DNA from 3 places in the Nitratireductor sp. L15S-10 genome. Region 2 is predicted to be linked to each of the others. Evidence: predicted binding sites of a transcription regulator. Region 2 holds the regulator's gene; each other region holds the start of a gene.

Region 1 (10,307 bases), 1.4 Mb from region 2:
CTCATACTCCACATGCGCCGTCGAAATCGTGATCCCGCGCGCCTTCTCTTCCGGTGCGCCATCAATCTGGTCATAGGCGCGGAACTCGCCGAAATACTTCGTGATCGCTGCCGTCAATGACGTCTTGCCGTGGTCAACGTGACCAATCGTGCCGATGTTCACATGCGGCTTCGTACGCTCAAATTTACCTTTGGCCATGTGAGCTCTCCATTCCTTGTGCCCGTTCGGGCTCTTTCAACTGTCGATAATCCGTAACGAACGTGTCTGAGCGGATTACGCGTATTTCTTCTGGATCTCCTGCGCCACCGCGCTGGGAACCGGCTCGTAGTGATCGAACTGCATCGTGTACTGGGCGCGGCCCTGAGACATCGAACGCAGCGTATCGACGTATTTGAACATGTTGGCCAGCGGCACCATGGCGTTGATAACCGTGGCGATACCGCGTGCTTCCTGGCCCTGAATCTGGCCACGACGCCCGTTCAGGTCACCAATGATGCTGCCCACATACTCTTCCGGCGTCACGACTTCGACCTTCATGATCGGCTCGAGCAGCTGAGCGCCAGCTTTCTGGGCGCCTTCACGGAATGCCGCGCGAGCGGCGATTTCGAAGGCGAGAACCGAGGAGTCAACGTCGTGATAGGCACCATCGATCAGCGTGGCTTTCACGCCGAGCATCGGGAAGCCTGCAACCGGACCGGAAGAAAGAACGCTCTCGATGCCCTTCTGGACGCCGGGAATGTATTCCTTCGGGACCGAACCGCCGACGATCTTGGATTCGAACTCGAATTCCTCGCTCTCGGTGTTCGGCGCGAACACGATCTTGACGCGGGCGAACTGACCCGAACCACCGGACTGCTTCTTGTGCGTGTAGTCGATTTCGGCTTCGCGGGTGATCGTCTCGCGGTATGCAACCTGCGGAGCGCCCACATTGGCCTCAACCTTGAATTCACGCTTCAGGCGGTCGACGATGATGTCGAGGTGAAGCTCGCCCATGCCGGCGATAATGGTCTGACCGGATTCCTCGTCGGACTTGACGCGGAAGGACGGATCCTCGGCTGCCAGACGATTGAGCGCGAGGCCCATCTTTTCCTGGTCGCCCTTGGTCTTCGGCTCGATGGCGATCTGGATCACCGGATCGGGGAACTCCATGCGCTCGAGAATGACCGGCTTGGTCGGATCGCAAAGCGTGTCGCCCGTCGTGGTCTCCTTGAGGCCGGCCAGGGCGACGATGTCGCCTGCGTAAGCCACTTCGAGATCGGAACGCGAATTGGAATGCATCTGCAGCATACGGCCAATACGCTCGCGCTTGTCCTTCACCGTGTTGGCGAGTGACGCACCCTTGTTCAGCACACCCGAATAGATGCGGCAGAAGGTGAGCGAGCCAACGAACGGATCGTTCATGATCTTGAAGGCCAGCATGGAGACAGGCTCTTCGTCAGACGACTTGCGAGCAATCTCTGCTTCGGTCTTGGGGTCGATGCCCTTGATCGACGGTACGTCCATCGGAGACGGCAGGAAGTCGACGACGGCGTCGAGCAGCGGCTGCACACCCTTGTTCTTGAAGGCAGAGCCACAGAACATCGGGAAGAACTTGACCTCGATCGTGCCCTTGCGGATCAGCTTGCGGATCTCGTCATTCGACGGCATCTCGCCTTCGAGGTAACGCTCCATCGCGGCTTCGTCCATCTCGACAGCCGCCTCGATGAGAGCCTCGCGATACTCCTCCGCCTTCTCCTGAAGATCGGCAGGAATGTCGACCACGTCCCAGGCAGCGCCGAGGTTTTCGGACTGCCAGACAAGCGCCTTCATCTCGATGAGGTCCACGACACCGGCAAAATCGTTCTCGGCGCCAATCGGGAGCTGCATCACGACAGCCTGCGCACCAAGACGGGTCTTGACCATCTCCGCCGAACGGTAGAAGTCGGCGCCGATCTTGTCCATCTTGTTACAGAAGATCATGCGCGGCACGCGATACTTGTCAGCCTGACGCCAAACGGTTTCCGTCTGCGGCTCCACACCGGCATTTGCATCGAGCAGCGCAACGGCGCCGTCGAGAACGCGCAGCGAACGCTCAACCTCAATGGTGAAGTCGACGTGCCCGGGCGTGTCGATGATATTGAAGCGGCGCTTCTTGCCGTCACGGCCTTCCCAGAAGGTGGTCGTGGCAGCAGACGTGATCGTAATCCCGCGCTCCTGCTCCTGCTCCATCCAGTCCATCGTCGCAGCGCCGTCATGCACTTCGCCGATCTTGTGAGACTTGCCGGTGTAGAAAAGAATGCGCTCGGTCGTCGTCGTCTTGCCGGCGTCGATATGCGCCATGATACCGAAGTTGCGGTAGTCTTCGAGCTTATATTCGCGGGACATCGTCGTGTACCTCTTCGATCCGTAAGGCTACCAGCGGTAGTGCGAGAACGCGCGGTTGGCTTCAGCCATCTTGTGCGTGTCTTCGCGCTTCTTGACGGCAGTGCCGCGATTGTTGGCTGCATCGAGCAACTCGCCGGAAAGGCGATCGACCATGGTCGTCTCGTTGCGCTTGCGTGCCGCAGAAATCAGCCAGCGGATGGCCAGCGCCTGACGACGCTCGGGACGAACATCGACCGGCACCTGGTAGGTCGCACCACCAACACGGCGCGAGCGAACCTCAACGTGCGGAGCAACATTCTCCAGCGCCTGGTGGAACACACCCACAGGCTCCTGCTTCAGCTTCTCTTCCACCTGCTCGAATGCACCGTAAACGATACGCTCGGCAGCGGATTTTTTACCATCAAGCATGATGGCATTCATGAATTTCGTAACAACCGTGTCACCGAATTTCGGATCGGGGTTGATCTCTCGCTTTTCTGCGCGATGGCGTCGGGACATGTTTTTCGTCTCTTACCTTCGAAGGCCCGGCTCAAAAACAAAGCGCCGAAGCCGGGAAACCTACTTCGGACGCTTGGCGCCGTATTTGGAACGACGCTGCTTGCGGTTCTTGACACCCTGCGTGTCGAGCACACCACGGATAATGTGGTAGCGCACACCCGGAAGGTCCTTCACACGGCCGCCGCGGATCATCACCACGGAGTGCTCCTGAAGATTATGCCCCTCACCCGGGATATAACCGATGACCTCAAACCCGTTGGCGAGGCGGATCTTTGCCACCTTACGCATAGCCGAGTTCGGCTTCTTCGGCGTCGTTGTGTAAACGCGCGTACAAACGCCCCGCTTCTGCGGGTTGGCCTGCATGGCCGGAACCTTATTGCGCTTAACCGGCGCAACGCGCGGCTTGCGGATCAACTGGTTAACGGTAGGCATCAAACCTTCCCTTGTTACAATTCCGTGTCTCAAGCCCGAGGGCCGCTTCAAGAACAGTCTGCGTTCATGCATAAATCCGGGCTGCAAACCGCATCAACGGTCTTGCCCGGACATACAGCAGAGGAAGCGTTTCCGCTTCATGCGCCGCAAATTCTGTCGCTCGCAAAAACGAACCCTGTTTGAGACCTGATCCAGGGCGCGTCGCCCCGAAAGAAAAAGCCTCACATCGGCTCGGACGAAGCGGGTATTACTCGCATGTCGGTTAACCGTCAACCCCACCCGCCCAAATATCTGGCGCACAGACGTGCATTGAAGCACTTGCTTGTCACGACGACAGATTATTGCTCCATCAGGCCGGTTTTCGAAGCGAAACCACACCATGCCTCTGTCATTCTAACAGGCTCCGTGCGAAAAACAGGCTCGCAACCGGGGCCCACGCTGCCCTGCAAGAATCAGGAAAGACTATGGACGAATCTGAAGAGCGGGCAGTCACCATCATCACCGGTCGTGTCTGGCGCGAGAAGGGCGAGGAAAGCGAAGGCGTTCACATCATGCTGCTTGCTCCCGATGACGATACCGCGGTGCGACTCGCGCTGGAAGCCCTCGCTCGCGAAGGCTATGCGGAAGCTGAGCTTGATCGCATCGGTGACATGGAAGGCGAGCCCGACGAGGAGCCACATCTCTCAGCCTGGCAGGGGGCGCTTGAAGGCGAAATCGCGATCGTTACGTTTGACGAACCAATTTAGGTGCTTGCAGTCGGGTGTGATCGCATGACAGCCAAAGGCGTAGGAAAGCAGTTGCCGCGTTGAAGCAGCACCCGAAAAGGCCCGGCTCATGCCCGGGCCTTTTCGGCAGGCAAAGCTTTATTTCAGTTTAGCCCCGGCTCCAGCGTAAACACGACAAACTGCGTGAACTGTCCGTTGGGATTGAAGTTGTTGTCGGAGGCCATCACGAGGGTCTGTTTGCCGCCAACCTCCGGCCCCTCGGTGATCGCTTCGATATTGTCCACGTCGAGACCGAAATCCCCTTCGCCGATCGTCAGGACATGCGTCTTCCTGAGTGTCGCAACGTCAACATCAAGGTCGGCAATTCTTTCTGCGCCGAGAATGTCGCTCGCACCCGCCGTCTCCACAAGATAAAGATTGATTTCGTTACCTGCCCCCAGCGCAAAGGAACGCTCGACCGCAAGAAACCGGCCGGCGTCGATCTCCAGGATCTCCGTCAGGCCGTTGTCGTTGTAGTAGGGCTCCGTGTCCGACTTCCGGTGGATCGGGCCGGTTTCGTAGACATACTCGGCGACCGGTTCCCCGCTTTCCACGTCAAAACCCAGGATGCGCGACAGGCTTCCCGCTTCAGGCGTCGCCTTTGGCCCGTCCTGTGCAAGCGCATTTTCGGTCGCCACCCAGGCAGTCTTTCCGTCGACGGAAAGCGCCAGCCCTTCAAATGCCAGATTGTTGCGGATGCCGCGTTCACCGGCAGCATCCGGCAGGTATGCTCCAGGGATCGTAAAGCTGCGCTTGAACGCGCCGTCCGCTCTGGCTTCGTAGAGCGCCGGATTGCCCGCGGCGTCGCGCTCGCTCGACCAGAACACGCTCTGCCGCGTACCGTCGAAGCGGATCGCTTCCGGATCGATGGTCTTGGGTGCGAACGGCGCGCCATCCTCTCCCTGGAGCACATGGCTCGAGATAATGTCCGCCCCCTTCACGCCGTCTTCCTCGATCAGAAGCTTCAGCCGATAGAAACGCGCCGGTGCTTTCTCCGACCGGTCATCAGAAATCGCATAAAACACCTCCGTCTCCGCATCGTAATCGAGACCCGATATGCCACCGAATTCGATGCCGGAAATCATGAGGCCGCTGGGAAGGACGATTTCGCCGAGAAAGGCTGGCTTTATCACGGCGTCTGCGTGGGCGAGAGACTGCGCCAAAATGGACATTGTTGCAGCGAAAACTAGCTTCCTGAACATGAGATCTTCTCCATAAACCGGGCGAAAGGGGCGCCCGGGGGTCTCATGATCCGGTTGGGTAACAGGCACGCGACAACGCCGGTGGATCGACCAAAGAAAAGCCGGGCACAGGGCCCGGCTTTGCATTTTTGAGATGAGCGCTGCCGATTACTCGGCGGGGCTCGTCGTCATGTCGGCGATCATAGGATCGGCTATTTCGGCACCGGAGCTCTTGCGTCGCTCGTCCAGGATCAGATCGTCGCGCGAACGTGCGATGCGGCGAACCTGGCTCATGGCGCCACCCGTACCGGCCGGGATAAGGCGACCCACGATGACGTTTTCCTTCAGGCCCTGCAGCGTGTCGATCTTGCCGGCTACAGCCGCCTCGGTCAGCACGCGGGTGGTCTCCTGGAAGGAGGCCGCGGAAATGAAGGACGGCGTCTGCAGAGATGCCTTGGTGATGCCGAGCAGAACCGGCTGACCTTCGGCTGGCTTCTTGCCCTCTTCCACCAGGCGCTCGTTGATCTCCTCGAACTCGACCGAGTCAACATGGTCGCCCGGAATATAGGTCGAATCGCCCTGTGTCGTAATCTCGACCTTCTGCAGCATCTGGCGAACGATCACCTCGATGTGCTTGTCGTTGATCAACACGCCCTGCAAACGATAGACCTCCTGGATTTCGTTGACCAGGTAAGAAGCCAGAGCCTCCACGCCCTTGATCGCCAGAATGTCATGCGGTGCCGGATTACCGTCGAGGATGAAATCGCCCTTTTCGATCTGGTCACCATCCTGGAGATGGAACGGCTTGCCCTTGGGAATGAGATATTCCGCGGGCTCCAGTGTCGAGTCATGCGGCTCGATGACGATACGGCGCTTGTTCTTGTAGTCCCTACCGAAACGGATCGTGCCATCGATCTCGGCAATGATGGCGTGATCCTTCGGACGACGCGCCTCGAACAGCTCTGCCACACGCGGCAGACCACCGGTAATGTCCTTGGTGCGCGCGCTCTCGGTCGGAATACGGGCAATCACGTCGCCCGGCTTGACCTTGGAGCCCGGCTCAACGGACAGAACCGTTTCAACCGACATAAGGAAGCGTGCATCGCCACCACGGGCGAGCTTTGCCACCTTGCCCTTGGAATCGAGCACCGTCAGCGCCGGCTTCAGGTCCGCACCGCGCGGCGTCGACCGCCAATCGATGACCTCGCGCTTGGTGATACCGGTCGACTCATCGGCTGTTTCCTGAACGGAAACGCCATCCACCAGATCCTCGAACGCCACGGTGCCTTCCACTTCGGTGAGCATCGGACGGGTGTAAGGATCCCACTCGGCGATGCGCTGACCGCGCTTGACCTTGTCGCCCTCGTCGATGAAGAGCCGCGAACCGTAGGTAAGGCGGTGGCTTGCACGCTCCTCGCCGTTCTCGTCAAGGATCAGAACCGCCATGTTGCGGCCCATCACGATGAGATCGCCTTCAGAGTTGCGCACCACATTGCGGTTGCGGATCTTGACGGTGCCCTCAAAGGACGCCTCCAGGAACGACTGGTCAACCACCTGCGCCGTTCCGCCCATGTGGAAGGTACGCATGGTGAGCTGGGTGCCCGGTTCGCCGATGGACTGGGCCGCAATAACGCCGACCGCCTCACCGATGTTGACCGGCGTGCCGCGCGCCAGATCGCGCCCATAACAAACCGCACATACGCCGCTGCGAACCTCACAGGTAAGCGCGGAGCGGATACGCACCGTCTGGATGCCCGCTTTCTCGATCGCTTCAACATCGCGTTCATCGATCAGGCGCCCTGCCGAAACGATGACTTCATCGGTAGCCGGATTGATGATGTCGTCGAGAGCCGTACGGCCAAGGACACGCTGACCGATGGAGGCAACCACCTGCCCTGCGTCCACGATGGGCTGCATGGTCAGGCCCTTCTCGGTGCCGCAATCAGGCACGGTGACAATGCAGTCCTGTGCAACATCGACGAGACGACGAGTCAGGTAGCCCGAGTTTGCTGTCTTCAAGGCAGTGTCGGCCAGACCCTTACGGGCGCCGTGGGTGGAGTTGAAGTACTCCATCACGGTCAGGCCTTCCTTGAAGTTCGAGATGATCGGCGTCTCGATGATGGAGCCATCCGGTCGGGCCATGAGGCCACGCATACCGGCAAGCTGACGCATCTGCGCCGGCGAACCGCGGGCACCGGAGTGCGACATCATGTAAACCGAGTTCATCGGCTTCTGGCGGCCGTCTTCATTGAACTCGACTGCCTTGATGCGCTTCATCATCTCGTCGGCGACCTTCTCCGAGCACTTGGCCCAGGCGTCGACGACCTTGTTGTACTTCTCGCCCTGCGTGATCAGGCCGTCATTGTACTGCTGCTCATATTCCTTGGCGAGCGCCTCGGTCTCGGCCACCAGCTTTTCCTTGGTGTCCGGAATGACCATGTCGTCCTTGCCGAAGGAAATACCTGCGCGGCAGGCATGGCTAAAGCCGAGCTGCATCACGCGGTCACAGAAGATGACTGTCTCTTTCTGACCGCAGTGACGATAGACCGTGTCGATCATCTTGGAGATGTTCTTCTTGGTCAGTTCCTGATTGCAGATGTCGAAGGGCACGTTGTGGTTCTTCGGCAGAAGCTCGCCAACAATCATGCGTCCGGGCGTCGTCTCATGGATCTGCGAGACGGGATTGCCATCCGCATCGACGGTCTTAAACCGCCCCTTGATCTTGGTGTGCAGCGTGACGACCTTGTTCTCCAGAGCATGGTGCAGTTCGCCCATGTCGGCAAAGACCATGCCCTCACCCGGCTCGTTCTGGTTCATGATGGACAGATAGTAGAGTCCGAGAACCATGTCCTGCGACGGCACGATGATCGGTGCGCCGGAGGCCGGGTGCAGGATGTTGTTGGTCGACATCATGAGCACACGCGCTTCAAGCTGGGCTTCCAGCGAAAGCGGCACGTGAACAGCCATCTGATCACCGTCGAAGTCGGCGTTGAATGCCGTGCAGACCAGCGGGTGAAGCTGGATCGCCTTGCCTTCGATCAGCACGGGCTCGAACGCCTGGATGCCCAGACGGTGCAGCGTCGGCGCGCGGTTCAGAAGAACGGGATGCTCGCGGATAACCTCATCGAGGATATCCCACACCTCTGGCTTTTCCTTCTCGACCAGCTTCTTCGCCTGCTTGACGGTGGACGAGTAGCCTTTTGCATCAAGACGCGCATAGATAAACGGCTTGAAGAGCTCAAGCGCCATCTTCTTCGGCAGGCCGCACTGGTGCAGCTTGAGCTCGGGTCCGGTCACGATCACCGAACGGCCAGAGTAATCGACGCGCTTGCCGAGCAGGTTCTGACGGAACCGGCCCTGCTTGCCCTTCAACATGTCGGAGAGCGACTTCAGCGGACGCTTGTTGGCACCGGTGATAACGCGCCCACGGCGACCGTTGTCGAACAGTGCGTCGACGGCCTCCTGAAGCATGCGCTTCTCGTTGCGAATGATGATGCCCGGCGCGCGCAGCTCGATAAGGCGCTTCAGACGGTTGTTTCGGTTGATCACACGACGATAAAGGTCGTTGAGATCGGAGGTCGCGAAGCGGCCGCCATCCAGCGGCACCAGTGGACGCAGATCCGGCGGAATGACCGGGACGATCTTCATGATCATCCACTCAGGGCGATTACCGGACTCGAGGAAGTTCTCGACCACCTTGAGACGCTTCAGAAGCTTCTTCTGCTTCAGCTCGGATGTTGTGGATGCGAGCTCCGAACGCAGATCACCGGCGATCTTGTCGAGGTCCATCGATTCCAGAAGGTGATGAATAGCCTCGGCACCGATCATGGCGGTGAACTGGTCCTCGCCATACTCGTCAACCGCAATCAGATACTCTTCTTCGGAAAGGAGCTGGTTTTCCTTGAGCGCCGTCAGCCCCGGTTCGGTCACGATGTAGTTCTCGAAATAGAGAACGCGCTCGATGTCCTTCAGGGTCATGTCGAGCAGCGTGCCGATGCGCGAAGGCAGCGACTTCAGAAACCAGATATGAGCGACAGGTGCTGCCAGCTCGATATGGCCCATACGCTCGCGACGAACACGTGACAGCGTGACTTCCACGCCGCACTTCTCGCAGATGACGCCCTTGTACTTCATGCGCTTGTACTTGCCGCAGAGGCACTCATAGTCCTTGATGGGACCGAAGATGCGCGCGCAGAAGAGACCGTCACGCTCAGGCTTGAACGTACGATAGTTGATGGTCTCGGGCTTTTTGATCTCGCCATACGACCAGGACAGAATTTTCTCGGGGCTAGCCAGAGAAATCCTGATCGAGTCGAAAGTCTGTGCCGGCGCCTGAGGGTTGAAAAGATTCATGACCTCTTGGTTCATGCCGATCTCCTTTTCGGGACGCCTTGTCCCTTTTAAACTTCGGTGAAGACTGCCGCCGCGTGTCCCACCGGTTCAAATGCTTGGCCGCTAAGCTGCCTTGCGAACGACGATTGCGTGTCGCGAGAGTGTACCCCGCGACACGCGATAACGCTTATTCCGCAGCGTCGGGCAGTTGCTCTGTCTCGCCGGTGTCAATGCGGGAGTTTTCGAGCTCCACATTGAGACCAAGAGAGCGCATTTCCTTGACGAGAACATTGAAGCTCTCCGGAATGCCCGCCTCGAACGTATCGTCGCCGCGCACGATGGCTTCATAAACCTTGGTACGGCCCGCCACGTCATCCGACTTCACGGTCAGCATTTCCTGCAGCGTGTAGGCAGCGCCATAAGCTTCCAGCGCCCAGACCTCCATCTCACCGAAACGCTGTCCGCCGAACTGCGCCTTACCGCCCAGCGGCTGCTGGGTCACGAGCGAATACGGTCCAATCGAACGGGCGTGGATCTTGTCGTCCACCAGGTGGTGCAGCTTCAGCATGTAGATGTAGCCGACAGTGACCTGACGATCGAACGGCTCACCCGTACGCCCGTCGTAAAGTGTCACCTGCCCGCTCGTCTGCATGCCTGCCTGTTCCAGCATGATGTTGACGTCAGCCTCATGCGCGCCGTCGAAGACAGGCGTTGCGATGGACACGCCGCGACGCAT
Region 2 (10,307 bases):
GCGAACCGGCCGGCAGAAGTCCTGGGAGGAGTTTCGTATATCAATCTGCGATAAGAGCACGCAGCATCCACAGCGCCTTTTCGTGGAAGGTAAGACGATCGGTCAGCATGTCGGCGGTGACAAGGTCACCCTTCTCGTCGGCCTTGGTACCGATCTCGCGCATCTTGCGCACAGCCTCCTCATGGTCTTCGACCAGATCCTGGACCATCTCCAGCGCCGAGCGGCCCGAGGCGCGAAGCTCAATGGATGTGTCGACACCCTTGCCACTCAGAATGGGAGCGTGATGGCCCAACGCGCGCACCCGCTCGGCGATGATGTCGGTCGCCTCGAACAGTGTATTGTACTGCTCTTCGGTCAGCACATGGATCGAATGGAACAGCGGCCCCACCACGTTCCAGTGGTAGATATGTGTCTTGATCAATAGGCGATAAGTATCGACGAGGATTTCCGAAAGGCCGGCGGAAATTTCCTTTCTGTCCGCTGCAGAAAGGCCGATATCCATCTTTTCGGCATGGGTTTTCGGTTTGAGAACTTCAGCGGCATCGCTCATGGGGTACTCCTTTGGTTGACGGGTTCTGACGAGGTATCCAGGCGGATCAGCTCGTCGGTTCATCCTGTGCGGCCGGCAGCTCTATGGCCTGCTGATCATCCAGCATCAGGCCGTAGACTTCGACGCCCCACCAGACCAGGGCAGCCAGCAGAAGGCCGCACACCAGCACCATCAGCACTGGAAAGCCTCGACGCCCCTGGCGAGCGTCCTGCGGCGGTGTCTTTCTCGGGGTCTCGGGCCTCGGGGTTTCAGGCATGATCACTGCTCCTGTTTCTGTGCCTCAATCAATGCCGAGGGCAGAAGAGGGTTCCATGAAAATGCAGGAGCCGCACTACAGCGCCCTTTAACGGTCGTCAGGGTCCTGGCCGGAATTTTCCCGATAGATCGCGTATCCAAGGACGGCCAAAGCCGGCAGCGCCACCGCACCAAGCCCTCCCGTGCGCGAAAGCACCGACGGCAACAGGGTCAGTGCTGCGGTGCCTGCAAGTACACCTGCATCGCCGATGCGGCGACGGCGCGCACGGCGGGCCTGAACCCGGCTCCACACCTTCAGACCGACAAGGACGATTATCGCCATGGTTACGAACGCAACCCCGAAACCGAGTGCAGCCTCGATCACACCCCACTGCCGCGAGGCCGCAATGAACCCGGCCAGCACCAGAAAGCCGAGGCCGAAAAGGCCGAGAAGTGCGGCCAGCGCATAAAAGCCGGTCGTGACTTTCATACGCTTGAACACACCCGAAAACTCTCCGGCTGCGAGTGAAGCCAAAAGCCTTGCCATCATGGCGAAGGCCTAGCGGCGGGTAGCGAGAGCGATGAGAAATCCGGCCCCCACAGCCAGCGCAAGCGAGGTGAAGGGGCGCTCACGCACCGTGCGGACCAATTCCTGCTCCAGCTCCTGCGTGCTGTCCTTCACGCTGTTCAGCGCTGCCTCGCCCTGCCCGCGCAACTGCTCGATCCGCTCTCCGGCCGCCTTACGCGCTGCCTCGCCGGATTGACCACCCATGTCTTTAAGATGGCTGACCAGCTGCGCCATGTCGGTGCGCAATTGCTGAATATCCTTTTCCAGATCGCCGGTCGTTACCGCATCGTCTTTCTGGGTTCGGGCGGTTTTCGCGGTGGTCGTTGCCATATGCAGTCTCCCATGGTTCGGCCATGTTTGGGGCCATGTTTCGTGCAAGTTTTGCTCACAGCCCAACGCGAAACATCCCACGAAGTTCCCTCCGCCAAGGAACCATTTGCCCACCAGCACGCTTTTCACTGGAAACGTCGGCGGATAACTGGATGGATCACAAGTCTTTGGACACCTCGCGCAAACGCTCGCACATCATGACCCTCGAGATGGCGCTGACTTACGGCGCGCAGAGTTCTGTTCTGCTTCTGGGTCTGCTGGCGCTGATCATCGCGCTGCACTTTGGGCGTTTCCTGCTGGCACCGATATCGCTCGCGGTCTTCATTGGCTTGATGCTCGGGCCCATTGCCACCCGCCTGGAGCGGATGGGGGTCTGGCCAGCCGTCTCGGCTGTAGCTGTGGTTCTGATTTTCATTGGCCTCGTGGGCGGCTTCCTGACAGCGATCGCGGCCCCGCTGACGGCCTGGGCCGACCGCCTGCCCCAGATATGGAACGAATTGCAGTTGCAGCTCTCGAGTCTGAGACAGCCTCTTGGCACCATCAAGGATTTGCAGGAACAGATTCGTTCCGTCACCGGCGGCTCCAGCGTGACGGTCGCCGTGAAGGAAGACACCACCGTGGAGAACGTCGCGGTTCTTGCGCCGTCGCTGCTGGCGCAATTGCTTATCTTCTTTGCGAGCCTTTATTTCTTCGTGGCCACACGGCACGAAACGCGGGCGGCTATTTTGCACCTTTGTTTCAACCGTCGTTTGCGCTGGCGGGTCGCGCACATTTTTCGGGATGTCGAAAATGCCGTCTCGGATTATCTTCTGTCGATTACCATCATCAATATCGGTCTGGGCATCGCTGTAAGCATCGCCCTTTGGCTGCTCGGCGTCCCTTCACCGGCGCTATGGGGAGCGATGGCGACATTGCTCAATTTCGTGATCTATATCGGCCCTGCGGTCATGGCCTGCGTCCTGCTCGCAGTGGGCCTTGCCACCTTCGACACCTTGACGGCGAGTTTTCTGCCGCCTCTAACCTATCTGGCGTTAAACGCGACAGAGGCACAGTTCGTCACGCCGACCGTTATCGGTCGGCGAATGACGCTCAACCCGTTTATCGTTTTCCTTGCAATAGCTTTCTGGCTTTGGATGTGGGGGCCTATCGGCGGTTTCATCGCCATCCCCGCATTGCTGACACTTTATGCAATAGCCGGCAACATCATCCCGGGCATCGAACCTCCCACGCCCGCCAAACCGCGTGCATCGACACGTTCGCCTGAACCGAAACCACCTATAGAAAAGGCCGCTTCGCCGCTTTCTCGGCCGTCCAGTCCGCCAGTTCGGCCAAGGCCTCCGGATTGAGTATCCGGCAGCCACCATCCTCCCATTTCAAAAGACCCCGCTCCGCGAGGCGCGCAATGGTTTTGTTGGTGTGGACAAGAGACAGGCCGAGCGTATCAGCCACATGCTGCTGCGTGAGCGACACCGTGCCGTTCCTGGTCAGACCACTTTGCCGGCTTCGCTCAAGGATGAACATCAGGAGATAGGCGACTTTTTCCAATGCTGTGCGACGACCAACCGTGAGAAGGTTGTCATCCAGCATGCATTCCTCACGCGAGGCGATCCAGGTGATGTCATAGGCAAGTTCAGGAAACTCCCGGTAGAGGGAAAAAAGCTCGGCTTTCTCAAACACGCACAAAACCATGTTTGAGAGCGCCTCGACCGAGTGCTTCATCTCGCCCAGCAGGCTGCCCTGCAGACCGACAAGATCGCCGGGCATTACGTAATTGACGATTTGCCGGCGGCCATCTTCAAGCAGTTTGTATCGAAAGCCCCATCCGGAAAGAACGGTGTAAAGGTGCGGGTTGTGTGCGCCCTCCACCAACACGGTCGCGCCTTTCTTGACCGCCAGGTCACCTTTTTTGAAGCGGCCGATAAATTCCAGTTCACACTCGTCGAAATCCCGAAAAAGCTCGAGTTTCCGCAAGGGGCACTTTTCACACGGTAGACTGGCGTGAACGCGTTCTTGTTCTTTTGTCACAGCTTGCCTCGATCCGCGGATCCGGAAGCATGTCCGCCGATCCCCTCGGCTTCTTTGGTACCATGTCTTTTTTTAATGACAAGTCAGTCAACTAATGAGATTTCAGGAGAAAATTTCTCTGGTTTCGGAAGGATGCCCATTTGAAAAAAACCCTCGATGGGGCCCGAGTGCTGCTGGTCGAAGACGAAGCCCTGATTGCCATGAACATCGAAGAGCTCTGCAAGGAACATGGCGCAGAGGACGTGGTGACCGTAACTTCGTTTAACGCGCTGAAGCCAGACGTGCTTGAAACCGGGCGGATTTCAACAGCCATTCTCGACATCAGGATATCCGACAACTGGACAAACGACTTCGCCCACCTGCTGCAAAGCCGGCGAATTCCATTTATTTTCGCCACGGGCTACGCCGCCAGCCATCAGGTCTTTGAGCCCTTTAACGGCATTACCATCGTCGAAAAACCGTACAAGGACAGCGACCTGATCCAGGCGTTGGCGCAGGCGATTGGCTCTTCGAATGAAAGCGGTTCCCGCTCGGATTAAGCGGTAAAGACGGAGTTTGTTATCTGGGCCGAGATCGCATCCGGGCCGAAGTCGTTCTCGCCCGTGATCTTGAGGATCTCCTGCAGACGCGTGCGGGCACGACTGACCCGGCTCTTGATCGTACCCACCGCGCAATCACAGATTTCCGCCGCCTCTTCATAGGAAAAGCCTGAGGCGCCAATCAGAATGATTGCCTCGCGCTGATCCTCGGGCAGTTGCTCCAGCGCCCGGCGGAAATCCTTGAGATCCACGGAGCCCTCCTGAGCCGGATGGACAGACAGACGCCCTGTAATGGCGCCGTCGCTATCCTCCACCTCTCGCTTCCGCTTTCGCATCTGGGAATAGAATTCGTTGCGAAGGATCGTAAAGAGCCACGCTTTCAGATTGGTGCCCGGCTGGTAGCTGGCCTGCTTGTCCCAGGCTTTGACGAGCGCCTCCTGAACGAGATCATCGGCCCGGTCGGCGTTCTTTGAAAGTGAGACCGCAAACGCGCGCAGGCTAGGTACGGTGGCCAGAAGATCGTCACGAAAGCCAGGATATACACTCATCGATATCAATCCTTGTTCCCGGCGGTCTTGGCACTGCTCTTCTGTTCCAGCTGGTTGAGAAGATCGCTGAACCGGTCCGGAATGTCTTCCGTTATCAAATCATCGTAATACTGCCTGAGCTTGCGCCCGATCTCGGAGTTTGCGCCAAGAGGATCGCTATCCTTTCCGCGCTTGTCCGGGCCCCGATGGGTGTTGGGTTTGCCGTAATTCATGCCCTGTCTTCGTCCATATAGTCTGTCTCCCAATGAAGCGGGCGCAATTGAATTGGCCCGCGCCACCACTCTTCCATAGCAGGCAAAACGCCGCCGAGCAGAAAACGTTCCCTCCTTATGGAACATTTTCCCGCAACACGCGTTTTCACCATCATAAATATGCATTGTTCCCATTGCCACATTACGAGGGAGACCTGAAATCCATGACTTTGTCAGCGCGTATCGCACCGCATCTTCCATATCTGCGGCGCTTTTCCAGAGCCGTGTCTGGCTCGCAAACGAGCGGTGACGCCCTGGTGGCCGCGGCGCTTGAAGCGCTGATCGCCGACACAAGCATTTTCCCCGAAGCATCAACGGACAAGATCGCGCTTTTCAGGCTTTTCACATCGCTTTTCGAAACGCTCGATGTGCCGATCCCCGAAAGTGCACCGACGTCCGCATGGGAACAACGCGCTTCCAGAAATCTGTCGTCGCTCGCCCCCCGCCCACGACAGGCGTTCCTTCTGGTGGCCGTCGAGAACTTCCGACCGGAAGAAGCGGCGGAAATTCTGGAAACCGATATGAACGGCATCAACGCGATGTTGCACGAGGCCAGCGAGGAGATATCCCGCCAGGTGGCCACCGACATCCTGATTATCGAGGACGAGCCGCTGATTGCCATGGATATCGAGGAGATGGTTGAAAGTCTCGGTCATCGCGTCGTCGGCAATGCCCGCACCCACAAGCAAGCCGTCGAGATGTTTGCAAAAACGCAGCCGAAAATGGTCCTCGCAGACATCCAGCTTGCAGACGGGAGTTCGGGCCTTGACGCAGTGAACGAGATTCTCGAAGGGGCCACCGTCCCCGTGATCTTCATCACCGCCTTCCCGGAACGATTGCTGACAGGTGAGCGCCCTGAGCCGACCTTCCTCGTCACGAAACCGTTCAGCCCGGAAATGGTCAAGGCGCTAATCAGCCAGGCGCTTTTCTTCGACCACCAGGCTCGCGCGGCCGCCTGAGGCATCAGAAGCACCGGCTTCATGAGAAAGGCCGCCTTCGGGCGGCCTTTTTTGTTTGCCGGTTTTCTTTCTCCGGGAACCAATCATCGTGGATGGACGTTTAACAGCCATAACTAAACGGAGAGACAGAATGCTTTACTGGGCACTTATATTCCTCGTCGTCGCACTCATCGCCGGCGCCCTTGGTTTTGGCGGTATTGCAGGCGCTTCCGCGGGGATCGCACAGATCCTGTTCTACATCTTTCTCGCCCTTCTCGCGATTTCCCTGATAATGGGGCTGCTGAGAGGGCGTGGTTAAACAAGTACGAAAGACGTAAACGAATGCGGCATCCGACGATGCGGACCATCCATGGCTTCCGCGTCGGGCAGACAGTGAAAGGAGAACGCCATGGAACATATCGCTGCGCTTCTTCTGGTTGTCGGCTGCTCCGGCAACATGGCTGAATGCCGCGAACTTCCCGCCCCCGCTCCGGTCTATGAAACGTTCGAGGAGTGCGAGGCGGAGAAGCCCATCTCCATGCGTGAGCTTGAAGGCGAGGCCCCGCGGGTGATGGCAACGTGCGTCTTTGTCGATCCAGCGCTCGTCTATGATGACGCGGTGCTGGAATGGGACATCACCAAAGACGGAAAGCTGACAGCCTCGCTGGAGCCGGCCACAAGCTTCGCCGTTGCTCAGAACCAGCATGCTCGCCAGAAGAATACCTTCACCGAGTAATCACACTACGGCTTGAACAAATAACCCCGGCATTTGCGCCGGGGTTATTTCCAGGATTTTCGACAGGAAGTCGAGATAAGCGGAAGTCACGCCTCTCGAATGGCGTAGCCAGCTCCGCGAATGGTGCGAATCACATCGGGGAGCCGCCCCTGATTCACGGCTTTGCGCAATCGGCCCACATGAACGTCGACAGTACGCTCGTCGATGTAGATCGTCTCCCCCCAGACATTGTCGAGCAACTGGCTGCGCGAGAAGACACGGCCGGGATGCTGCATCATGAATTCGAGAAGTCGAAATTCGGTCGGGCCCAGCCGGATTTCATTCTTGCGCCGATAGACGCGATGCGATTCCCGATCGAGCACGATATCGCCTACAGAGAGAACCGTTGAGAGAACCTCAGGTTTGGCTCTGCGCAAAAGGGCGCGCACACGCGCCACGAACTCCGGCGTCGAAAATGGCTTGACCAGATAGTCGTCGGCACCGGTGGAAAGCCCCCGAACGCGGTCGCTTTCCTCGCCGCGCGCTGTGAGCATGATGATGGGAAGTCGTTCGGTTTCAGGCCGCATGCGCAGCCGGCGGCACAGTTCGATGCCTGATACAGCCGGAACCATCCAGTCCAGCACTAGCAGGTCCGGGACATTTTCCTGCAACCGCACTTCAGCTTCATCGCCGCGTGAGATCATCTCGACCTGATAACCCTCGGCTTCCAGATTGTATTTCAGCAGGACGCAAAGCGGTTCGTCGTCTTCAACGACCATGACCTTGGGGGCAATCATGGAAGGCATTCTCCTAAAGTATTGCTACGGCCGATCAGGCATCCGCATCGACCGTCATCTGTGTTTCATCAAGCTTCGGCCGCTGGACCGGAAGCTGTTCCCCCGTCACCACATAATAGGCATTCTCGGCGATATTCGTCACGTGATCGCCGATGCGTTCCAGATTCTTCGCGCAGAAGAGAAGATGCGTACAGGATGTAATGTTGCGCGGATCTTCCATCATATAGGTGAGCAATTCCCGGAACACCGACGTGTACTGAATGTCGATTTTCTCATCGTCGTCACGCAACTGGATCAATGCTTCGGGCTCGCGCTTCACATAGTGCTCGACCACAGCGTTGACCTGTTGCAGCACCAGGCCCGCCATAGCATCTATGGAATGAGCAAGTGTGCGCGGCGTCGCGCTCTGGCCGACCGCACTGACACGCTTGGCGATATTCTTCGCAAGGTCGCCGATACGCTCCAGATCGGCGGCCATGCGAATGGCACCGACAACGCTGCGCAGATCCTGTGCCATTGGCTGGCGCTTGGCGATCAGCGTGATGGCGCGCTCGTCGAGGTCGCGCTGCTTGGCGTCCATGATCGTGTCATCGGAGATGACGCGCTGCGCCAGTGCGGTATCGGAATGAAGAAGGGCACTGGTGGAGGCGCGGGTCATCGCACCGGAGAGATCGCCCATGTCGCGAATGAGGCGGTCGATCTCACCGAGTTCCTCATCGAAGGAGCTGACTGTGTGCTCGCCCATGATCTGGTTCCTTATCTGTGCGTCAGCCGAAGCGACCAGTGATGTAATCCTGAGTGCGCTTGTCATCCGGATTGGTGAACATCTTGTCCGTCGGCCCCTCCTCGACAAGGTTGCCCAGATGGAACATGGCCGTGCGTTGCGAGACGCGCGCCGCCTGCTGCATCGAGTGCGTCACGATGACGATCGTGTAGTTCTCGCGCAATTCGTCGATCAGCTCTTCCACCTTCGCGGTGGCGATGGGGTCGAGCGCCGAACACGGTTCGTCCATGAGGATGACTTCCGGCGACACCGCAATGGCGCGCGCGATGCACAAACGCTGCTGCTGGCCGCCGGAGAGGCCCGTGCCGGGTTCATGCAGGCGATCTTTCACCTCGTTGAAAAGCCCCGCCTTCTGCAGGCTGGATTCGACCACTTCATCCAGCGCGCTCTTTGAGGAGACCAGACCGTGGATACGCGGCCCGTAGGCGATGTTCTCGTAGATCGACTTCGGGAACGGGTTGGGCTTCTGAAAGACCATTCCCACGCGGGCGCGCAGCTCAACCACGTCGACCTTCGGGTCGTAGATGTCCTGCCCGTCAAGCGTGATCTCGCCTTCCACCCGACAGATGTCGATCGTGTCGTTCATACGGTTGAGGCAGCGCAGGAAGGTGGACTTGCCACAGCCTGAAGGACCGATCAAAGCCGTTACCTGCTTCTGCCTGACATCAAGATCGACATCGAAGAGCGCCTGCTTTTCGCCGTAGAAGACCCGGACCTTTGATCCGCGCATCTTCACGGGCAACTCTTCCGTCCTGTTCTGCACCGCTTCTTCCACTGCCGCATCCGTTAACATGTTCATTTCTCCTACTCCGTTACCAGCGGCGTTCGAAACGCTTGCGCAACACGACCGCAACGGCGTTCATCAAAATCAGGAAGCCCAAAAGGATCAGGATAGCCGCGGACGTCTTCTGCTGGAAGGCAGGCTCCGGGAAATCCGCCCACATGAAAATCTGGACCGGCAGAACCGTGGCCGGCGATGTGAAGCCGCCTGGAATATCCACGATGAAGGCGACCATGCCGATCATGAGGAGTGGAGCGGTCTCACCGAGAGCCTGCGCCATACCGATGATGGTGCCCGTCAGAATGCCCGGCATCGCGAGCGGCAGAACGTGATGGAACACCGTCTGGATCTTCGAGGCACCGACACCGAGCGCCGCCTCACGGATCGAGGGCGGCACTGCACGCAACGCTGCCCGTGACGCGATGATGATCGTCGGCAGGGTCATCAATGCCAGAACCATGCCGCCAACCAGCGGCGCCGACCGCGGCAGGTTGAACCAGTTCAGAAACACGGCGAGACCAAGCAAACCAAAGACGATGGACGGAACGGCCGCCAGATTGTTGATGTTCACCTCGATAAAGCCGGTCAGGCGGTTCTTCGGCGCGAACTCTTCCAGATAAATGGCGGCGGCAACGCCGATGGGAAAGGACAGCGCCAGTGTGACAAGCATCGTCAGAGCGGAGCCGACAACCGCGCCCCAGATGCCTGCCATTTCTGCTTCACGGCTTGCACCGCCGAAGAAGAACTGTGTGTTCCAGGCACTTGCCGTGCGTCCGTCAGCTTTGAGTTGGTCGACCCACACGATCTCGCGGTCGGAGATCTTCCGCTGACCTTCCGGCGTTGCAATGACCCGCAGGCGGACGGGTCCGGCAGCATCTGCCGAGACCGAAGCCAGGACCGGGCCGCGTGCAACCACGCCAGCATCGGCGTCCGGGGCAAGATCGGTGATCTTCACCGCACCACCGCCAAGATAGATGATGAAAGACGCGGCACCTGTCGTCAGACGCAGCGCACCGCCATCCTCTTCGAGGGCACCGGCTTCCCTTGCAGCATCGAGCAGGCTGTCATCGGAAAAACGCAGTTCCGCTTCGTTGCCCTCCACGGCCACGCTCTGCGGCGTTGCCAGAACCGTCTCGGCGCTGTCGGCTGCAAGAAGTCCCTTCAGATAAAGATCGGCAAAATCATCCATCGGCAGAGCGTATTCGACAGTCCCGCCGGGCGTGAGGCTGCCATTCTGCAATGCCTGG
Region 3 (10,307 bases), 860 kb from region 2:
AACAGCGCCCAGATCAGCATGTCCACCGAGCGTAGAAAATCGAAAGAGCGCTTCAGAAGATGGTTGACGAAGCGATTGGGCATGATGTTGCGCGCGGCCGCAAAAGCCAGCGGAAAGGCCAGAAGCGAAGCAAACACAGTGCCGGCAAATGCCATTACGATTGTTTGCAGTAGTTTCAGCCAGACATCGCCATGCTGCCAGTCGGCATTGTTGACGATGTTGTCCCAGGCGATGGCCAGATTGGAGCACCCTTCCTCAATGCGCTCACCGAAAAAGATCGTCCCCAGAACTTCGCTCGTCGACATGCCCCAATAGGGCGAACGCGTGTCGAAGAAGAAGTTTTCCCAGCCGAGAAAACGACGGCGCACCTTGACTTCATCATCCTCGATTTCCGCACGGCCGGCAAAGCCGAAGCGTACGATCACCTTGGCACCGGGCGCGCGCTGGCTGGCCCAGTCGGGCAGGGGACCGCGCGCATGAACGGCTTCCCTCTCTTCTATATCGAGTTCCAGTACCTCACCATTGTACGCGACAGTCACGAAGCCTGGCTGAACGCGTATATGCGTGTCACCACCGAAGGAAATATCGGCGCTCACAATGGCTTCCTCCCGGGTTACCATCGGCTCCGCCGGTGCGGGTTTTGCGGTCGGTGCTTCGGTTGGCGCGGAGGGAGAAGGCATGGCACCGAGGAAACCACCATCATCTTTCGCAGCCGGCTTCGTGTCGAGCGCACCGAGAAAACCTGCGCCACTGGTTTGGCCGCTGCCGGTGTCTGTGGCTTGAGTGGTCACTGCGCGACGGCGTTCGACAATTGCTGTTTCCGTTGCCAGCCAGTCAGGTTTCGGATTGTCCCCCAGCGGTGAGAAGCGGGGGAAAGAAATCTCCAGCGCATCGCCGTCATACTCGATGTCAGGGCGGATTTCATACGAAACCCAATCGGCCAGATAGCTGCCTGCAATATCCCAGTTGCCGTTGGAGACGACCTGCCCCACGGCAAAGAGCCACCAGGCAAAGACCATGTAGAGCGCGACTGCGCAGATGATGAGCAAGCCCCGCAGGCGCTCCATCACTGGCCGATGAAACACGTCCGCATGGCGCGCGGCAATGGCGTTGGCTTCGGTTTCGGTCATGATCAGGCTCCCCGGCCGAATTCAAATGCCTGCTTGCCGACAAGGCGACCGCGCAGCCAGGCCGAAAACTGGTCGACAGCGACGATGGTGCAGAACAGGAGAAGGATGATGGCGAGCGTCTTTGCCTCATGTGTGCGGCTGATCGAGAGGCGCAGCGCCTCGCCGATGCCGCCGCCGCCTACCGCGCCGATGATCGTGGAGGCGCGCACGTTGATCTCAAACCGCAGAAGAGCGTAGCTCAGAAAGTTCGGCATGACCTGTGGAACGATTGCGAACCACACCCGCTCCACCCAGTTTGCGCCGGCAGCGCGCAGGCCTTCTTCAGCCTTCATATCGGCGTTCTCGACTACTTCGAAGAACATCTTGCCGAGTGCGCCAATCGTGTGGATGGAGACCGCGATGATCGCGGGGACTGCGCCGAGCGAGAGGATGGCGAGAAAGAAGCCGGCGATCACGATCTCGGGGAAAGCGCGCAGCACTTCCATGAAGCGGCGTACGAAGAAACGCAGCCAGCGTCGCGTGGTCAGGTTCGATGCAGCGAGGAAGCACAGCACAAAGCCCAGGCCGAAACCGATCAGCGTGGAAACCAGTGCAATGTTGATGGTCTCCAGCATCTTGTAGAAATACTCGGGCAGATAAAAGGTCTCGGTGAAATAAACCCGCCCTTCGGGATAATTGTATTTGAGGCTCCCATCGTCATAGGGCGATGGCAGGTCGAACAAGGCGCGCCATATTTCCCACCCATCGCGCGGCAGCATCTGGCCTACGAAATCGAACAGGTAGGGAAGCCGGTCGAAAAATTTGCCGGCGTTCGATTCATTCGCAAACCAGAGCGAACCGCTCATGGCGAGAACCATGAACACGATGCCGCCAATGGTATAGAGCCGCCGGCGTCCGGCCAGTTCGCGCCAATGGCGCTCCACGGCCTCGCCGGCTTCGGAAAGAAGCGGGGAATGGGTCGTTGCTGTCATGTCTGGCACGCCTGTGCAACAACGCCGCCGGCGGGGCCGGCGGCGCGTCAGATTACGGGAAAGGGATCAGGAACCGATCTTGGAGCGACGGGCGTCGATGATCGGCTCGTAGAATGCCGGCGTCACTTCGGTGTAGCCCTTGTAGTCGCCGCCCTGGATGGCGGAGAAACACTCGGGATCCGTCTCCGGGAGCTCCATCATGAAGGTCTTGAACTTGGATTTCATGTCGGCGTCCATGGAGGTGCGCACGACAACGGGGCCGTTCGGGATCAGCGGCGATTTCCACAGTTCCACCAGATCGTCCATGTCGAGAATGCCCTTCTCGACCATCTTGTGCAGATTGCCGGAGGTATAGCCGTCGGAGAATTCCCCAACACCGGAAGCCCAGGTGGTGCCGGCATCAAAGGTACCCTTCACCACTTCGAGAACGAGGTTTTCGTGGCCGCCGCCGAATCCGGTCTCGCCAAAGAATTCTTCAACCGAAGCGCCGATGGCCTTGGGGAGCGTTACGGCAGGCACGAGGTAGCCGGAGGTGGAATCGGGGTCGGCAAAGCCGAGCTTCTTCCCCTTCATGTCTTCCAGCGAGGTGATGCCGGAATCCTTGCGGGCCACCATGACTGAATGATAGCCGGTGGAGCCATCGGTCTGGACCGTCGTCAGGATAGGCTCCACGGCCTCGGCGTTTTCCAGATAGACTTTTGCATAGGCGGAAGCACCGAGTTCGGCATAGTCGAGGGTGCCGCCAAGAAGCCCCTGGATCACGCCGTCATAGTCAGCCGCAGGAAAGAGTGAAACCTTCTCGACGCCGATTACCTCGGGAAGTTTCTCGGAAATGCAGGCAAAATTGCGCAGGCGGTCGGCTTCGTTTTCGCCGCCGAGAATGCCGATGCGGAATTCCTTCAGGTCTTCGGCCTGTGCGCCGCCTACCATCAATGCAGTGAGCGCGACGGCGCCCATAAGAGCTTTCTTGAACATGACGTCTCTCCGTTTGGATGCCGGCTCTTGCCGCCGGCGGGTTTTCAGGCAGAACGGCCCGTTACGCGGGCCAGGCGATCCCGTGGGTCAGACGACGGCGAGTGCCGGTTGGGCCTGACCCGTCGATTTTTTCGCTGGCTGGGGAGCCGGAACATTGATGCTGGTGGAGGTGATGGCTTCCGAAAGCTCCGCACCTTCCTCACCACCATAGATCGTGCGCACGGCGTCGCCCGTCAGCGCTTCCGGTGGGCCGTCGAACACCACTTCGCCCTTCGCCATGCCAATGATGCGATTGCAATAGGCGCGTGCCGTGTCGAGCGTGTGCAGATTGGTGATGACCGTGATGCCTTCGCGAGCATTGATGTCAGAGAGTGAATCCATCACCACCTTGGCGTTGAGCGGATCGAGCGAGGCGATCGGCTCGTCGGCGAGGATCACCTTCGGCTCCTGCATGAGCGCACGGGCAATCGCGACGCGCTGTTGCTGGCCGCCGGAAAGCGTGCCTGCGCGCTGCAGGGCAGTCTGCGCAATGTCGAGGCGCTCCAGTGCGGCGATGGCGCGGATGCGCTCTTCTCGGGTGAACATGTTCATCAGGTTCAGAACGGTGGAGCGGTGGTTGAGCCGCCCAAGCAGGACATTGGTCAGCACGTCGAGGCGCGGCACAAGGTTGAACTGCTGAAAGATCATCGCACAGTCGCGCTGCCAGCGGCGCAGCTCCGCCCCACGAAGCGCGGAGACTTCCTTGCCGTGGAAGAAGATCGAGCCTTCCGAAGGATCGATCAGCCGGTTGATCATGCGCAGAAGCGTCGATTTTCCGGCACCGGAACGGCCGATGACACCGACCATCTGGCCCTGTTCGATTTCCAGTTCCACATCGCGCACAGCCGTGTTCGGACCGAAGCGTCGGGTGACCTGTCGAATTTCAAGCATTTGCTTATCCCGTTAAGCGCCTTGTTGCGGCTCTCCCGCAGGCTTTTCGCCCTTGTTGCTCATTCGCCTAATGGGTGTGGATGAAACCTGCATGTCGACTGGATGACGGTTTCTTGACAGTCCACATTGCTGCCGCGCGCAGGGTTGCGTCGTGGCGATGTGTCTTCTCCCGGGATGTGCTAAGAGGCGTCATCTTTGAGGAGATGATCAATGGGTACGAAGCATTCCGGCGCTTGTCTGTGCGGGACGGTAAGATATGAAATCTCAGGTGCGTTCGAGCGGTTTTATCTCTGCCACTGTTCGCGCTGCCGCAAGGGGTCTGGCTCGGCCCATGCGGCCAATCTGTTTTCGAGCGAGGCAGAGATTACCTGGCTTTCGGGGGAAGAGAGTATAGCAAGCTACCGTGTGCCGGGGGCGCGGCACCGGAGGAGCTTTTGTCAGACCTGTGGCTCGGCTTTACCGAGATCGGAAGCAGGCGGGGCGATGGTTATCGTTCCCGCAGGGTGTCTTGATACACCGGTTTCAACACCTCCGACCGCACATATCTGCATGTCCAGTCGTGCCGACTGGGACGAAGGATTGAGCGAAATTCCCCGGCTGGAGGGCCTGCCGGGGTGAAGTGCGGTGAAGTGCGGAAGGGTCAGCGCGGCGCGCAGACCCGATCCTTCGCTCTGGCATATTCGGTCGCAAGACGATCCACCAGAGCGCCCGTGCTCGCAATCTCGTTCACTGCGCCAATGCCCTGACCGCTCCCCCAGATATCCCGCCAGGCCTTTGCATCGGCGCTGGCGAAATTCATCTTGGAGGGGTCGGCTTCCGGCAGATTGTTGGGGTCCATGCCGGCCTTGACGATGGAGCCCTTCAGATAGTTGCCGTGCACGCCCGTGAAGAGGTTTGAATAGACGATGTCGGCAGCACGCGAGGAAACGATCATTTCCTTGTAATCGTCGGTGGCGCGCGCCTCCTGAGTGGCGATGAAGGGTGAACCGATATAGGCAAGATCCGCTCCCATTGCCTCGGCCGCCAGCACCGCGCCGCCATTGGCGATGGCCCCTGACAGAAGCAGCGGCCCCTCGAACCATTGCCGGATTTCCTGAACGAGAGCAAACGGGGAAAGCGTACCGGCATGTCCGCCGGCCCCCGTGGCCACGGCGATGAGCCCGTCCGCGCCCTTCTCGACAGCCTTTCGCGCATGGCGATCGTGAATGATGTCGTGCAGCACGATGCCACCATAGGAATGGACGGCCTGGTTCACCTCCTCTACAGCCCCGAGCGAGGTGATGACGATCGGCACCTTGTGGTCCACGCAGACCCTCAGGTCATGCTCCAGCCGATCATTGGAACGATGGACGATCTGGTTGACGGCAAAAGGTGCAGCTGGCCGGTCCGGATTTTGCGCATCATGCGCGGCCAGTTCCTCCTTGATCTGCGATATCCATTCGTCAAGTTGCTCTTTGGGGCGCGCATTGAGTGCTGGAAAGGAGCCCACAATCCCGGCTTTGCATTGTGCGGTCACCAGAGGCGGATGCGAGATGATGAACAAAGGCGCGCCGACGACGGGCAAACGCAAGGTGTCGAAAACGGCCGGAAGCGCCATGTGATTTCCCCTAAATTGACGTATTCGTAAACGTCAAAACTTTTACAGCATCTTGGTCCCGGTTGAAAACCTCCATCGCCACATTTTGCGCGCTTCTTGTTTCAACCGGGTTTAATGTCGTTGTGCCGCCGCCCGAGAAAGTCTCGCATCGCGGCAAGCCCGGCATCAATCCCCTTGCGCCCAAAGCCGATGCGAAAGCGCCCTGCTGGGGTCTCCATCAGTTCCGAGCGATAGACCGAGGCGGGCAACAAAAGAACACCTGCCTGTTCCACGAGATCGTGACAGAACCGTTCGACCCCATCCCGCCCGTTATAGCGCGGATAGGCAACACAGCCGCCATCCGGGCGCTTCCAGTCGAAGAGATCCGGGTATTCGGCAAAGAATGCGTCCATTTTCTCCAGGTTCTCCGCGATCAGCGAGCGGTTCCGCGTAAGAATGCGGTCGCGCACTGAAAGCGCCATCACCGCCAGCCGCTCGCTCGGGGCAGAGTTGCAGATGGACAGGTAATGCTTGTAGCGCTCGAGCTTCTGCAAAAGCGCCGTGTCGCGGCAAGCGATCCAGCCGATCCGCAGGCCCGGCAGACCATAGGCCTTGGACATGACATTGAGGGAAATGCCCTTTTCATAGGCTTCGGCGGCCTGCGGCAGGCGCTTGTTTTCATCGCTTTCTAGCAGCCGATAGACCTCGTCGCTGAACAGGTAGAGATCGTGCTCGCGACAGAGCGCAACGAGCGCGGCGAAATCATCCTGGGGCATCAGCGCGCCGGTCGGATTGTTGGGCAGGTTGACCGAGATGAGTTTGGTGTTGGGGCGGATTGCGGCACGCAACGCATCCAGATCGAGCCGCCAGTTGTCGTTTTCCAGAAGCGGAACGCCGGTCACAGCGCACAGCCCGAGCGGCACGGTTTCTGCAGCCTGGTAGTTTGGAACAGAAACGATGGCGTGATCATCGGGCGAGAGCATCACCCGCATGGCCGCATAAATGCCTTCTTCGGCACCGGCGAAGCAAAGGACGTCGCGCGCGGAAAGACCGTGATAGGTGGCAGCAATGGCCTCGCGCAGGTCCGGCGCACCCCAGGTTTCCGTGTAGCCGAGCCACAGCCTGTCGAGCTCTTCGCGCGCGGAAGGCCCGGCCATCTGCGTCAGTTCGCCCAGCGTCATGCTCTCCATATCGGAAGCTGTCATGTGATGCCGGGCATTGAACTCCCAGCGCGAAAAGTGAACCTCCAGGGCGAAATCCCGCATTCTGAACTCCTCGGGCGTGGTTAGGGTGGAGAAAAACCAGGCTACCCCTCATCAGGGCGCGAATAGCCGATTGTTCACACCTTGTTATGACCGTTGATTGCATACTCACCAACGGTTAACCATGTGACAAAGACAGGCAAAGAGGGCAGCCAGCCTTGGACGCGATAGAAAATGCGATAAGAAAGGCGTTCGAAAAGGGCGACGCTAGCAAACGGCCCTTTCGTGAAAAGGTGTATCGTTCTGCCTTCGCTGCGCTTGAGCGCACGCTCGAAGCGCGCGACGATCTTTCCGAGGAAGCAAAACTTGCCAGGCGCGAGAACCTGAAGACAACGATCACCGAGATCGAGACCGAATTTGTTCCCGCCGCACCTAAAGACAGGGTCCCTCCGGTTTCAAAGCCTGCGCCGCGAGAGCGGCAGGCTCCCTCGCCACAAGTTGAACCTGAGGCGCGCGGCGTGCCACGCCCCAAGCAGAAAAACGAGGGATTCGCTCCACAGATCGACCCGCGTGACCGCGGCGGCTTGTCGGACGAGCCCTCACCGGAAGAGGCAAAGCGCCGTATCCGAGCCGCCTTGCCACGGCAACGGCGTTCTTACGCCATGCTCTTTCTGGTCGCGACAGTCGTGGCATTTCTTGGCATGGGGCTCTGGTGGACCATGTCCAGTGGGATTCTGATGTCCAGCGATGAAAGGGACACCAGCGTGCGCAATCCGCCGCTTTCCCTGGAGGAGGACAATTTTTCGGCTGAAGACGAAACGCCATCCTCCGGGCCCCGCGGGAGCCGCGCGGAGGGCGAATGGATCACGATCTTTGACCCGAGCGACCCGACCACCGTTTCGGCGCCGGATGGCGGCAACATTGACGTGATGCGCAACGATGATCAGGTTTTTCTCAAGGTCAGCACGTCCGGTGGGGCAGGGATTTCCTTTGATGTCGGGCGCGGCGTTCTGGAGACGCTCGCCGGACGCAACGCCATTTTCAGCATCGAGGCGAGAGCGCAGGACGGGGAGGAGACGCAACTTTCGCTCTCCTGCAACTTTGGCGCCCTTGGCGGTTGCGGCCGCACCCGCTACGTGGTCGGGCCCACGCGTTCAGACTATCTCTTCGAGGTCGAATTGCCCAATCAATCGCCCGGCAGCGGTGGAACGATCACCATTATTCCGGATGCCACCGGCGAGGGTCATGCGCTTGACGTCTTCTCCATCCGCGCGGCCATTGCGACGCAATGACCTAGCTATCGAGCATTGAGGTCAGGGTTTCAAGCCGGTCCGCTTCCGCTGCCGGCTTGTCCCAGCGCAGACGGGAAATCCGCGGAAAGCGCATCGCCACGCCTGACTTGTGTCGCGTTGAGCGATTAAGCCCCTCAAATGCGATTTCGAGAACAAGACCGCGATCGCGCTCGGCGCGGACTGATCGGACCGGACCGAAACGCTCGATCGTGTTGTCACGCACATATTTGTCGATCTGCTTCAGTTCCTCATCGGTAAAACCGAAATAGGCCTTACCGACAGGGACGAGCTCGGGTGCGTCTTCGGGCCCGGTCCATACACCGAATGTGTAATCGGAGTAATAGCTCGACCGCTTGCCGTGACCACGTTGCGCATAAAGCAGCACTGCATCGATGATGAACGGATCACGCTTCCATTTGAACCATGGGCCTTTGGGGCGGCCGGGAACATAGGAGGAATCGCGCCGCTTCAGCATGACCCCTTCAATCACCGGATGCGGAGGCGCGCGGCGTTTGGCGTCCAGATCTTCCCAGCTTGTGAAATCGACGAGCGGGGACAGATCGAAACGATCCTGCGACAGCCCCGATATCCGCTCCTGCAGTGCCGCCCGGCGCTGGATGAAGGGGAGGGCGCGCAGATCTTCTCCTTCCGCCTGGAGCAGATCGTAACAGCGGAGGAAGACCGGGTACTCGCCAAGCATCTTCTTCGAGACCGTCTTGCGGTTGAGGCGCTGCTGCAGGTCCGAGAAGGTGCCGGTTCGTAAATCCGGTTTTCCGACCAAGAGCTCTCCATCCAAAGTCATTTCGGCTTCGAACGATGACAGGAGGTCCGGAAATGCACCGGATATGTCGTCGCCTGTGCGCGAATAGAGCCGTTTGACACCGTCTTCGCACACTGCCTGAACGCGGATCCCGTCCCATTTCCATTCGGCCACGTAGTCGGCAGGGTCCAGCTTTGAAAGCTCCCCGTCGCCGACGGGATGGGCAAGCATGACCGGCCGGAACAGCGCTTTTGCTGTACTGACAGGCTTTTGAGTTTTGCCTTCCAGCCACGCGAAGAGCGTTTCATAGGGCGGTTCGAGCCCGTGCCAGAGTTCTTCTATCTCGCTGATGTCCCTGTCGCCGAACCTTGCCAGGGCCTGCTTCGCAAGTCGTGCCGAGACGCCGATCCTCAAGCCGCCGGTGGCCAGTTTGATAAGTGCGAAACGGGCTGCGGGATCGAGCCGGTCAAGGAGGCCCGCCATGACGGAAGGGGCCTCGGCTCGACCGAGCCTTGAGAGCGTTTGAACGATTTCGGAAAGCGGCGGCGGGGTTTCCTCTTCCAGGGTGGTCGGCCAAACGAGCGATATGGTCTCGGCGAGATCTCCGACATAATCGTAGGAATAGGCAAAAAGTACCTCGTCCATGCGTTCGCCGATCAGCGTCCGCAGCATGGCGGGTTTAACGGCGGGAAAGTCGAGTCCTCCAGTCAACGCAGCTAGCGCGTAGCCGCGATCAGGGTCGGGAACGGCTTTGAAATGATCTGTGAGCAGGCGGATTTTTCCATTCCGGGACGGGGTCAGGACGAGACGGTCGAGCAGATCGGCAAAGTTTCGCATCACTCGGCCTCGTCTTCATAACCGACAAGGTTGAGCGGGCGGGCCTTGATGCCGTTCAGTTCACACCAGCGCACGATGGCTTCCTCGCGACCGTGTGTTACCCACACTTCGCCTGCCTCCGTTTCTCGGATAGTGGCGATCAGCTCATTCCAGTCTGCATGGTCAGAAAGGATCAGGGGGAGTTCGACACCGCGCTGCTTCGCCCTCTGGCGGATGCGCATCCAGCCGGAGGCAAAGACGTTGAGCGGATCGGCGAAGCGCCGCGTCCAGCGTTCGCCGAACACGGATGGAGGTGCGACAATAACGCGACCCGCAGCGCGATCGGCAAGGTCTTTCTCAACAGTTGCGGGTTCGAGTTCGCCAAGGTCGATGCCCTGCCCCTCATAATAGCGACAGAGTTTTTCCAAGGCGCCGTGAATGAGGATCGGCGTATTGTATCCCGCTATACGAAGGAGTTTGATAACGCGCTGCGCCTTGCCGAGCGAGTAAGCCCCCAGAATGTGCGCACGCTCAGGAAACTGCATCAATGACGCGGTCAGACGCCGGATCTCCTGCGAGGGGTCTGGATGAACGAAAACAGGCAGTCCGAAGGTCGCCTCGGTAATGAAGACATCACAGCGCACGGGCTCGAAGG

Evidence for each region. The regulator PhoB, encoded in region 2, activates phosphate uptake and scavenging genes when phosphate is short. The targets are predictions, from matches to a motif close to TGTCATNNANCTGTCAT.
Region 1: the regulator PhoB is predicted to act here: its motif matches at 5,319-5,335, upstream of P2W41_RS09725 (esterase-like activity of phytase family protein).
Region 3: the regulator PhoB is predicted to act here: its motif matches at 4,109-4,125, upstream of phnC (phosphonate ABC transporter ATP-binding protein).

The regions. Positions count from the first base shown of each region.
Region 1 is NZ_CP120674.1:2,038,403-2,048,709, reverse strand. Features, by position in the region: gene tuf (elongation factor Tu) at 1-198, opposite strand, end outside; gene fusA (elongation factor G) at 274-2,364, opposite strand; gene rpsG (30S ribosomal protein S7) at 2,392-2,862, opposite strand; gene rpsL (30S ribosomal protein S12) at 2,923-3,294, opposite strand; gene P2W41_RS09730 (transcriptional regulator) at 3,759-4,040, shown strand; gene P2W41_RS09725 (esterase-like activity of phytase family protein) at 4,163-5,260, opposite strand; gene rpoC (DNA-directed RNA polymerase subunit beta') at 5,408-9,607, opposite strand; gene rpoB (DNA-directed RNA polymerase subunit beta) at 9,759-10,307, opposite strand, start outside.
Region 2 is NZ_CP120674.1:682,276-692,582, reverse strand. Features, by position in the region: gene P2W41_RS03365 (Dps family protein) at 41-550, opposite strand; gene P2W41_RS03360 (hypothetical protein) at 597-806, opposite strand; gene P2W41_RS03355 (hypothetical protein) at 894-1,319, opposite strand; gene P2W41_RS03350 (YqjD family protein) at 1,344-1,682, opposite strand; gene P2W41_RS03345 (AI-2E family transporter) at 1,835-3,028, shown strand; gene P2W41_RS03340 (Crp/Fnr family transcriptional regulator) at 2,958-3,707, opposite strand; gene P2W41_RS03335 (response regulator) at 3,848-4,246, shown strand; gene P2W41_RS03330 (sigma-70 family RNA polymerase sigma factor) at 4,243-4,794, opposite strand; gene P2W41_RS03325 (NepR family anti-sigma factor) at 4,800-5,006, opposite strand; gene P2W41_RS03320 (response regulator) at 5,210-6,004, shown strand; gene P2W41_RS03315 (DUF1328 domain-containing protein) at 6,135-6,302, shown strand; gene P2W41_RS03310 (hypothetical protein) at 6,393-6,719, shown strand; gene phoB (phosphate regulon transcriptional regulator PhoB) at 6,806-7,492, opposite strand; gene phoU (phosphate signaling complex protein PhoU) at 7,530-8,240, opposite strand; gene pstB (phosphate ABC transporter ATP-binding protein PstB) at 8,263-9,078, opposite strand; gene pstA (phosphate ABC transporter permease PstA) at 9,092-10,307, opposite strand, start outside.
Region 3 is NZ_CP120674.1:3,594,983-3,605,289, reverse strand. Features, by position in the region: gene phnE (phosphonate ABC transporter, permease protein PhnE) at 1-1,130, opposite strand, end outside; gene phnE (phosphonate ABC transporter, permease protein PhnE) at 1,133-2,101, opposite strand; gene phnD (phosphonate ABC transporter substrate-binding protein) at 2,168-3,076, opposite strand; gene phnC (phosphonate ABC transporter ATP-binding protein) at 3,164-4,006, opposite strand; gene P2W41_RS17125 (GFA family protein) at 4,217-4,624, shown strand; gene P2W41_RS17120 (NAD(P)H-dependent flavin oxidoreductase) at 4,647-5,603, opposite strand; gene P2W41_RS17115 (aminotransferase class I/II-fold pyridoxal phosphate-dependent enzyme) at 5,705-6,847, opposite strand; gene P2W41_RS17110 (hypothetical protein) at 7,078-8,076, shown strand; gene P2W41_RS17105 (cisplatin damage response ATP-dependent DNA ligase) at 8,078-9,673, opposite strand; gene P2W41_RS17100 (ligase-associated DNA damage response exonuclease) at 9,673-10,307, opposite strand, start outside.